DNA from 2 places in the Actinomadura sp. 9N407 genome. Region 2 is predicted to be linked to the other one. Evidence: predicted binding sites of a transcription regulator. Region 2 holds the regulator's gene; the other holds the start of a gene.
The links. The regulator HspR, encoded in region 2, represses chaperone genes until heat shock. The targets are predictions, from matches to a motif close to ANTTGAGTCNNNNNGACTCAANT.
Positions count from the first base shown of each region.

Region 1: lon (endopeptidase La) is a predicted target of HspR. The motif match lies at 1,600-1,622, and genes of this name have one in related genera.

Region 1 is NZ_JBIRAW010000001.1:388,275-392,685, reverse strand. It holds gene ACH34Q_RS01625 (SRPBCC family protein) at 1-210, shown strand, start outside; gene ACH34Q_RS01620 (TetR/AcrR family transcriptional regulator) at 207-743, shown strand; gene ACH34Q_RS01615 (YybH family protein) at 916-1,395, opposite strand; gene lon (endopeptidase La) at 1,662-4,064, shown strand; gene ACH34Q_RS01605 (TIGR03619 family F420-dependent LLM class oxidoreductase) at 4,170-4,411, shown strand, end outside.
Region 2 is NZ_JBIRAW010000050.1:47,191-51,601, forward strand. It holds gene dnaK (molecular chaperone DnaK) at 1-649, shown strand, start outside; gene grpE (nucleotide exchange factor GrpE) at 646-1,287, shown strand; gene dnaJ (molecular chaperone DnaJ) at 1,419-2,600, shown strand; gene ACH34Q_RS44215 (heat shock protein transcriptional repressor HspR) at 2,617-3,084, shown strand; gene clpB (ATP-dependent chaperone ClpB) at 3,097-4,411, shown strand, end outside.

The sequences.
Region 1 (4,411 bases), on a different contig from region 2:
TGGATCGGCCGCTTCGGGATGCCCGGGATCGTGGACGGCGAGCACTACTTCCTGCTGCAGGAGATCGCCGGCGGCCGCACGAGGCTCGTCCAGGGCGAGACGTTCACCGGTGTCCTGGTGCCCTTCGTCGGCGGCATGCTGAAGGTCGAGGACGACTTCGCGGAGATGAACGCCGCCCTGAAGGCCCGGGTTGAGAAGATGGCCGGATGACCAGCGAGCAGCCGTCCCTCACCCCGCTGACACCCCGGGCGGCCGAGATCGTGTCGGCCGCCCGGGCCGTCCTGGAAGAGGCCGGCCGCGAGGCACTGACCATGCGGGTCCTGGCCGACCGCATCGGCATCCGCGCCCCCTCCCTCTACAAGCACTTCCCCGACAAGGAAGGCGTCGAGGTCGCGCTGATCGAGCGGGCCCTCATCGAGACCGGCACCACCCTCGGCGCCGCCCTCGGAACCGGCCGGCCGGTCCCCGCCCTGCTCCGCGCGTACCGCGGCTACGCCCGCGCCAACCCCAACCTCTACCGGCTGGCCACCACCGGGCCGCTCCCTCGCCACCGCCTCGCCCCGGGCCTCGAAGAGTGGGCCGGCGAGCCGTTCTTCCGCGCGACCGGCGAGCCCCACCTGGCCCAGGCCCTGTTCGCGTTCGCGCACGGCATGGTGATCCTCGAGATCGACCACCGCTTCCCCGAGCACTCGGACCTGGACCGCACCTGGACCGAGGGCGCCCGAGCTTTCACGGCCCCCTAGACCTGTCTCAAAGACCCGGCCCACGGTGCTCGCCTGGCGGCTCGCACCGTGACCGTGCCTGTGCGAGCGCGGCATCGCTTCGCGATCGGCCGGTGAGGCTCGCCTTCGGCGTCGCCTCACCGGCCAGGTAACGCGCTCGCGCGGTGGCTGAGGCAAGCCCTAGGCCCTGGGCTCAGGACTTCGCGTCGTCGCGGCCATCGGGTTGGGGGCCTGGGGACGGCCTCCGCTCCGGGGAGGGCGGCCGGGCGGATTCGTGGTAGTGGACCACCTTCCACGATGCACGGTGGCGGTGCAGGACGAAGGTCGCCCGCCCTTCGGCGATGACGGGGTCCTCCTGGCCCTCCTGTTCGCCTTCGAAGCGGAAGCGGCACAGGACGTGTGCGACGTCTTCGAGAAGGCCGATCGACAATGTCTCGACCTGCATCGCCACGACGTGGAACGTGGGATCGGCGGGGAGGGCGTGGCGGTAGTAGGCCTCGATGTCCTTCCAGGTCCGTCGGGGACCTGCCTCTTCCATCGCGACGTAGACCAGGTCGTCGTGGTCCTGGTCCCAGATGGCGATGAGGTCATCGACGTTCATGGTGGCGAAGCCGCGCCTGTACGTGTCGATCACCGCCGCGATCTGCTCGCGATCCTGTCCGCTCGCCGTCACGCCGGCCGGCTCCCTTCATGGCGTTGCGAGGCGTATGAGCCGATCCTTGGAGACCAGGTCCATGCGGGCGGGCGTTCCGGTGAACACCCTTGGACGGCCTTCCCTTCGGAACTCAGGCCATGCCGGTCACCGTGCGCGGCGACGGGGGATCGGGCTGATCGCTGAGAGCGAACGTTGCTGCGGAAATTAATTGCTGCTCCGTTTTCTTGAGTGAGTATGACTCAACCCGAGGTTGGGTCGGGAGCACTACAGACTTGGAGCTGAGCATGAGCGAGACCCTGACGTTGCCGGTCCTGCCCCTGGACGACGGGGTCGTTCTGCCGGGCATGGTCGTGCCCCTGGACCTCTCGGAGAACGAGGTGCGCGCGGCGATCGAGGCGGCCCGGTCGGTCGGCCAGGCCAAGGGGCCGGGGATCCGGTCCACCGTCAAGCCGCGGGTGCTGCTGGTGCCCCGGCTGAACGGCCAGTACGCGGCCGTCGGCACGCTCGGAGTGATCGAGCAGGAGGGCCGGCTGCCCGGTGGTGAGCCCGGCGCGGTGGTGCGGGGCGTGGACCGGGTGCGGATCGGGACCGGGACGACCGGGCCCGGCGCGGCGCTGTGGGTGGAGGGCACCAAGATCGAGGTGCCGCCGGCCACGGGGCGCGAGCACGAGCTGGCCAAGGAGTACAAGAGCCTGGTCAGCGTGATCCTGCAGAAGCGCGGCGCGTGGCAGGTCGTGGACGTGGTGCAGGCCATCGACGACCCGTCGGCGCTGGCCGACAACGCCGGGTACGCGCCGTACCTGAGCGACGAGCAGAAGATCGAGCTGCTGGAGACGCCGGACACGGTCGAGCGGCTGACGCTGGCGATCGGGTGGGCGCGCGACCACCTGGCCGAGCTGGACGTGGCGGAGACGATCCGCAAGGACGTCCAGGAGGGCATGGAGAAGACGCAGCGGGAGTTCCTGCTGCGCCAGCAGCAGGAGGCCATCCGCAAGGAGCTCGCCGACCTCAACGGCGACCCCGCCGACGAGGAGGACGACTACCGGGCCCGGATCGAGGCGGCCGACCTGCCGGAGAAGGTGCGCGAGGCGGCGCTGAAGGAGGTCGACAAGCTGGAGCGCTCGTCGGACGCCTCCCCGGAGGGCGGCTGGATCCGTACCTGGCTCGACACCGTCCTGGACATCCCGTGGAACGAGCGCACCGAGGACGCGTACGACATCGCGGGCGCCAGGGAGATCCTGGACGCCGACCACGCGGGCCTGGACGACGTCAAGGAGCGCATCATCGAGTACCTGGCCGTGCGCAAGCGGCGCGCGGACCGGGGGCTGGGCGTCGTCGGCGGGCGGCGGTCGGGCGCGGTGCTGGCGCTGACCGGCCCGCCCGGGGTCGGCAAGACGTCGCTGGGCGAGTCGGTGGCGCGGTCGATGGGCCGCAAGTTCGTCCGGGTCGCGCTGGGCGGCGTACGGGACGAGGCCGAGATCCGCGGTCACCGGCGCACCTACGTGGGGGCGCTGCCGGGACGGATCGTGCGGGCCATCCGCGAGGCGGGGTCGATGAACCCGGTCGTGCTGCTGGACGAGGTCGACAAGGTCGGCGCGGACTACCGGGGCGACCCGACGGCGGCGCTGCTGGAGGTCCTGGACCCCGAGCAGAACCACACGTTCCGGGACCACTACCTGGAGGTCGAGCTCGACCTGAGCGACGTGCTGTTCCTGGCCACCGCGAACGTGGTGGAGGCGATCCCGGGGCCGCTGCTGGACCGGATGGAGCTGGTGCAGCTGGACGGCTACACCGAGCACGAGAAGGTCACGATCGCGCGCGACCACCTGCTGCAGCGCCAGCTCGACAAGGCCGGGCTGGAGTCGTCGGAGGTCGCCTTCGGTGACGACGCGCTGCGGATGCTGGCGGCCGAGTACACCCGCGAGGCGGGCGTGCGGTCGCTCGACCGGGCGATCGCCCGGGTGCTGCGCAAGGTCGCGGCCAACGTCGCCCTGGAGAAGACCGAGCTGCCGGTGTCCGTGGACGCCGAGGGGCTCAAGGAGTACCTGGGGCGGCCCCGGTTCACGCCGGAGGTCGAGCTGAGCAAGTCCGAGCGCCGTACGGGCGTGCCGGGCGTGGCGACCGGGCTGGCGGTCACCGGTGCCGGCGGTGACGTCCTCTACATCGAGGCGTCGCTGGCCGACAAGGAGACCGGTGACACCGGCGTGACGCTCACCGGGCAGCTGGGCGACGTCATGAAGGAGTCGGCCCGGATCGCGCTCAGCTACCTGCGCTCGCGGGGTGCGGAGCTGGAGCTTCCGGTCGGCGACCTGAAGGACCGCGGCGTGCACGTCCACGTGCCCGCCGGGGCGATCCCCAAGGACGGGCCGAGCGCCGGCATCACGATGACCACCGCGCTGGCCTCGCTGCTGACGGGACGGCCCGTGCGGTCCGATGTGGCGATGACCGGTGAGGTGTCGCTGACCGGGCGGGTGCTGCCGATCGGGGGCCTGAAGCAGAAGCTGCTGGCCGCCAGCCGGCTGGGCATCACGACCGCGATCGTTCCCAAGCGGAACGAGCCGGACCTGGAGGACGTGCCGGCCGAGGTGCTGGAGAACATGACGGTCTTCGCGGTGAGCGATGTCCGCGAGGTTCTGGAGCTGGCACTGGAGCCCGCCACGAGCGTGGCGGCCACCGTCGCCGCCTGACCAGGGGATCTGGCCGGAGGGAAACGAGGACGCCCGCGCTCCGGCGCGGGCGTCCTCGCCGTCTCGGGTGGAACACCGCCGTGGCCGCGGACGTTGGTCCCGGATATGGAACTCGGCATCAACATCCCCAACTTCGGCACCGCCGCCACTCCGGAGGCGTTCGCGGGATGGGCCCGCTTCGCGGAGGACACGGGTTTCGGGTTCGCGATGATCTCCGACCATGTCGCGGTCACGCCGGACGTGGCCGCGCAGTATCCGGGGCCGTTCTACGACCCGTTCACCACGCTGGCCTGGCTGGCGGGGATCACCACGCGGGTCCGGCTCGGCACCACGGTGACCATCCTGCC
Region 2 (4,411 bases):
GTCCGTGGAGATCCAGGTCTTCCAGGGCGAGCGCGAGATCGCGGCGTACAACAAGAAGCTCGGTACCTTCCAGCTCACCGGTCTGCCCCCGGCGCCGCGCGGCGTCCCGCAGATCGAGGTGACGTTCGACATCGACGCCAACGGCATCGTGAACGTCAGCGCGAAGGACCAGGGCACCGGCCGCGAGCAGTCGATGGTCATCACCGGCGGCTCGGCGCTGCCCAAGGACGACATCGACAAGATGATGCGCGAGGCCGAGGACTACGCCGAGGAGGACCGCAAGCGCAAGGAGGAGGCCGAGGTACGCAACCAGGCCGACACCCTGTCCTACTCGACCGAGAAGTTCCTGCGCGAGAACGACGACAAGGTCCCCGCCGACCTCAAGGCCGAGGTCGAGGAGGCCGTCGCCGAGGTCAAGAAGAACCTCGAGGGCACCGACATCGACGCGATCCGTACCAGCGCCGAGAAGCTCGCCACGACCAGCCAGAAGATGGGCGCGGCCATGTACGCCCAGAACCCTGAGGGCGCCCAGGCCGACGCCGGTCCGACGGCCGACGCGCAGGGCGGTGACGACACCCCGCAGGACGACGAGGTGGTCGACGCCGAGATCGTGGACGACGACAAGGACAAGAAGGACGGTGCCGCGTGACGACCCCTCCCGACAAGGGCGAGGGCGAGGAGCGCGAGGGCCCGGTGATCCGCGACAAGCGGCGCATCGATCCCGAGACGGGGCAGGTCCGGGAGCCGGCGGCGACGCCGGCCGCCCCGGGCCCGCCCCCGGGCGGTGCCGCCGCGTCCGGTGCCACGGCACCGGAGGCCGCGGATCCCCAGGCCGTCGAGCTCCAGGCCCGGCTCGACGAGCGCACCCTGGACCTGCAGCGGCTCAAGGCGGAGTACGACAACTACCGCCGGCGGGTCGAGCGGGACCGGGTCGCGGTCCGCGAGCAGGCCCTGGCCAACGTCCTGAACGAACTGCTTCCGATCCTGGACGACATCGGCCGGGCCCGTGACCACGAGGAACTGGTCGGCGGGTTCAAGTCGGTCGCCGAGACACTGGAGGCGATGACCGGCAAGCTCGGCCTGGAGCGGTACGGGGAGAAGGGCGAGCCCTTCGACCCGACCGTGCACGAGGCGCTGATGCACGGCTTCTCGCCGGACGTGACCGAGACCAGCGTCTCGGACGTCCTCCAGCCGGGTTACCGGATCGGCGAGCGGATCCTGCGGCCGGCCCGGGTCGCGGTGGCCGAGCCCGAGGCGGGCGGCGAAGTCCCCCCGGCCGAGGCCTGATCCGAACGAGGTGACTCCCCGGGGCGGCCCCGGCCGAGGCAAGGCCGGAGCCGCCCCGGGGAGCGAAACTTGAAGCAGGGCACGACGCAGGGCACGAGAGCAGGGCACGAGAAGAGGGAGAGCGGGGCGCCGTGAGCACCAAGGACTACCTGGAGAAGGACTACTACAAGGTCCTCGGTGTCACCAAGACCGCCTCACAGGACGAGATCAAGAAGTCGTACCGGAAGCTGGCGCGCAAGTACCACCCGGACGCCAACAAGGGCGACACCGACTCCGAGGACCGCTTCAAGGAGGTCTCCGAGGCGTACGACGTCCTCTCGGACGAGAAGCGCCGCAAGGAGTACGACTCGGTCCGGTCGATGCCCGGTGGTTTCCGGGGCGGCCGGCAGGGCGAGGGATTCGGCTTCGACCTGGGCGACCTGTTCGGGCAGCAGGGCGGCGGCGGTACCGCCGGTACGGGCGGCACCAGCGACCGGCTCGGCGACATCTTCGGCGGGCTGTTCAACCGAGGCGGCGGGGGCACCCGTACGACCACGGGAGCGCGCCGGGCACGCCGCGGCGCCGACGTCGAGACCGAGGTGACGCTGTCGTTCGGCCGGGCGCTGAACGGCGTGACCGTGCCGCTGAAGCTGACCAGCGAGGCCGGTTGCCCGAGTTGCCGCGGCACCGGCGCCAAGGCCGGGACCGTGCCCAGGGTCTGCCCCAACTGCGAGGGCACCGGGCACGAGACGCGCAACCTGGGCAACTTCGGGTTCCAGGAGCCGTGCCGCGAATGCCGCGGGCGCGGGCTGGTGGTGGACGACCCCTGCCCGACCTGCCACGGCAGCGGCCGCGCGACCGGGACCCGGACGATCCAGGCGCGGATCCCGGCGGGCGTCGCCGACGGCCAGAAGATCCGGCTCAAGGGCAAGGGCGCCCCGGGCGAGAACGGCGGCCCGGCCGGCGACCTGTACGTGAACATCAAGGTCAAGCCGCACAAGCTGTTCGGCCGCAGTGCCGACAACCTGACGCTGACCGTACCGGTGACGTTCCCGGAGGCCGCGCTCGGCGCGGAGATCAAGGTGCCGACGTTCCAGGGCCAGCCGGTGACGCTGCGGCTGCCCGAGGGCACGCCGAACGGCCGGACGCTCCGGGTCCGTGGCCGGGGCGCTCCCCGGCGCGACGGCACCAAGGGCGATCTGCTGGTGACGGTGGACGTCCAGATACCGCAGAAGCTCGACGACCAGACGCGCGAGGCCCTGGAGCGCCTCCGTGCCGCCGACTCCGGTGAGGATCTGCGCAGCGAGCTGCTCCAGCAGGCACGGGAGGAGTGAGGCGGGGTGAGCCATGATGAGCAGAGACCCCTTCGGTGACGACACGCCGGTCTATGTGATCTCGGTGGCCGCCCAGCTGTCCGGCCTGCATCCGCAGACGCTGCGCACCTACGACCGGCTGGGGCTGGTCTGCCCGGGCCGTACGGCGGGGCGGGGCCGCCGCTACTCGATGCGCGACATCGTGATGCTCCGCGAGATCCAGCGGCTCTCCCAGGAGGAGGGCATCAACCTGTCGGGCATCAAGCACATCCTGGAGCTGCAGCGCGACAACGTCATGCTCCGCGACGAGCTCGGCAAGGCGCACGCGGCTCTGGACGAGCTGGCCAACGAGCTCGAATCGACGCGGGCCGTCGCGGCACGCCTGGCTCAGCAGCGGCGGCGCGGTGACGCGGCCGGGGCTCCGGGCGTGCCGGGCGCCGATCTGGTGCCGATCCGCCGCACCAGCGTCGTGGTGTGGCAGGAACGCGACCGGAAGCAGGACTGACGGGGGAACGTGATGGACTACAAGCTGACGCAGAAGAGCCAGGAGGCGGTGTCGGTCGCGGTCCGCCGCACGGCGGCCGAGGGGCACCCCCAGGTGGAGCCCCAGCACCTGCTGGTGGCGCTGATCAGCCAGCCCGAGGGCACGGCCGTCCCGCTGCTGGAGGCCGTCGGCGCCGACTGGCAGGCGATCCGCCGCCGCGCCGAGGAGCAGCTGGCGGCCCAGCCGAAGGCGGCGGGCTCGACCGTCGCCTCGCCGCAGATGGCGCGGCAGACGATCGTGGCGATCAACACCGCGGCCAACCGGGCCAAGCAGCTGGAGGACGAGTACGTCTCGACCGAGCACCTGCTGGTCGGCCTGGCCACCGACGGCGGTCCGGCCGCGGGCCTGCTCAAGGAGTACGGGGCGACGCCGCAGGCACTGCTGGAGGCGTTCGAGAAGGTCCGCGGCCATGCCCGGGTGACCAGCGAGAACCCCGAGGACACGTACCAGGCCCTGGAGAAGTACGGCGTCGACCTGACCGCCGCCGCGCGCGAGGGCCGCCTCGACCCGGTGATCGGCCGCGACGCCCAGATCCGCCGCGTCGTCCAGGTGCTGTCGCGGCGTACCAAGAACAACCCGGTGCTGATCGGCGAGCCCGGCGTCGGCAAGACCGCCGTCGTCGAGGGGCTGGCCCAGCGGATCGTCGCCGGTGACGTCCCCGAGTCGCTGCGCGGCAAGCGGCTGGTCTCGCTGGACCTCAGCGCGATGGTTGCGGGCGCCAAGTACCGGGGCGAGTTCGAGGAGCGGCTCAAGGCCGTCCTGAACGAGATCAAGCAGAGCAACGGCCAGGTCGTCACGTTCATCGACGAGCTGCACACCGTCGTCGGCGCGGGCGCGGCCGAGGGCGCGATGGACGCCGGCAACATGCTCAAGCCGATGCTGGCCCGCGGCGAGCTGCGGATGATCGGCGCGACGACGCTGGACGAGTACCGCGAGCGGATCGAGAAGGACGCCGCCCTGGAGCGCCGGTTCCAGCAGGTCATGGTGGGCGAGCCGTCCGTCGAGGACACGATCGCGATCCTGCGCGGGCTCAAGGGCCGGTACGAGGCGCACCACAAGGTCCAGATCAACGACTCGGCCCTGGTCGCCGCCGCCACCCTGTCCGACCGCTACATCACCTCGCGGTTCCTGCCCGACAAGGCCATCGACCTGGTGGACGAGTCGGCCTCCCGGCTCCGGATGGAGATCGACTCGCGTCCCGTCGAGATCGACGAGCTGCAGCGCTCGGTCGACCGCCTCAAGATGGAGGAGATGGCGATCGGCAAGGAGACCGACGAGGCGTCTAAGC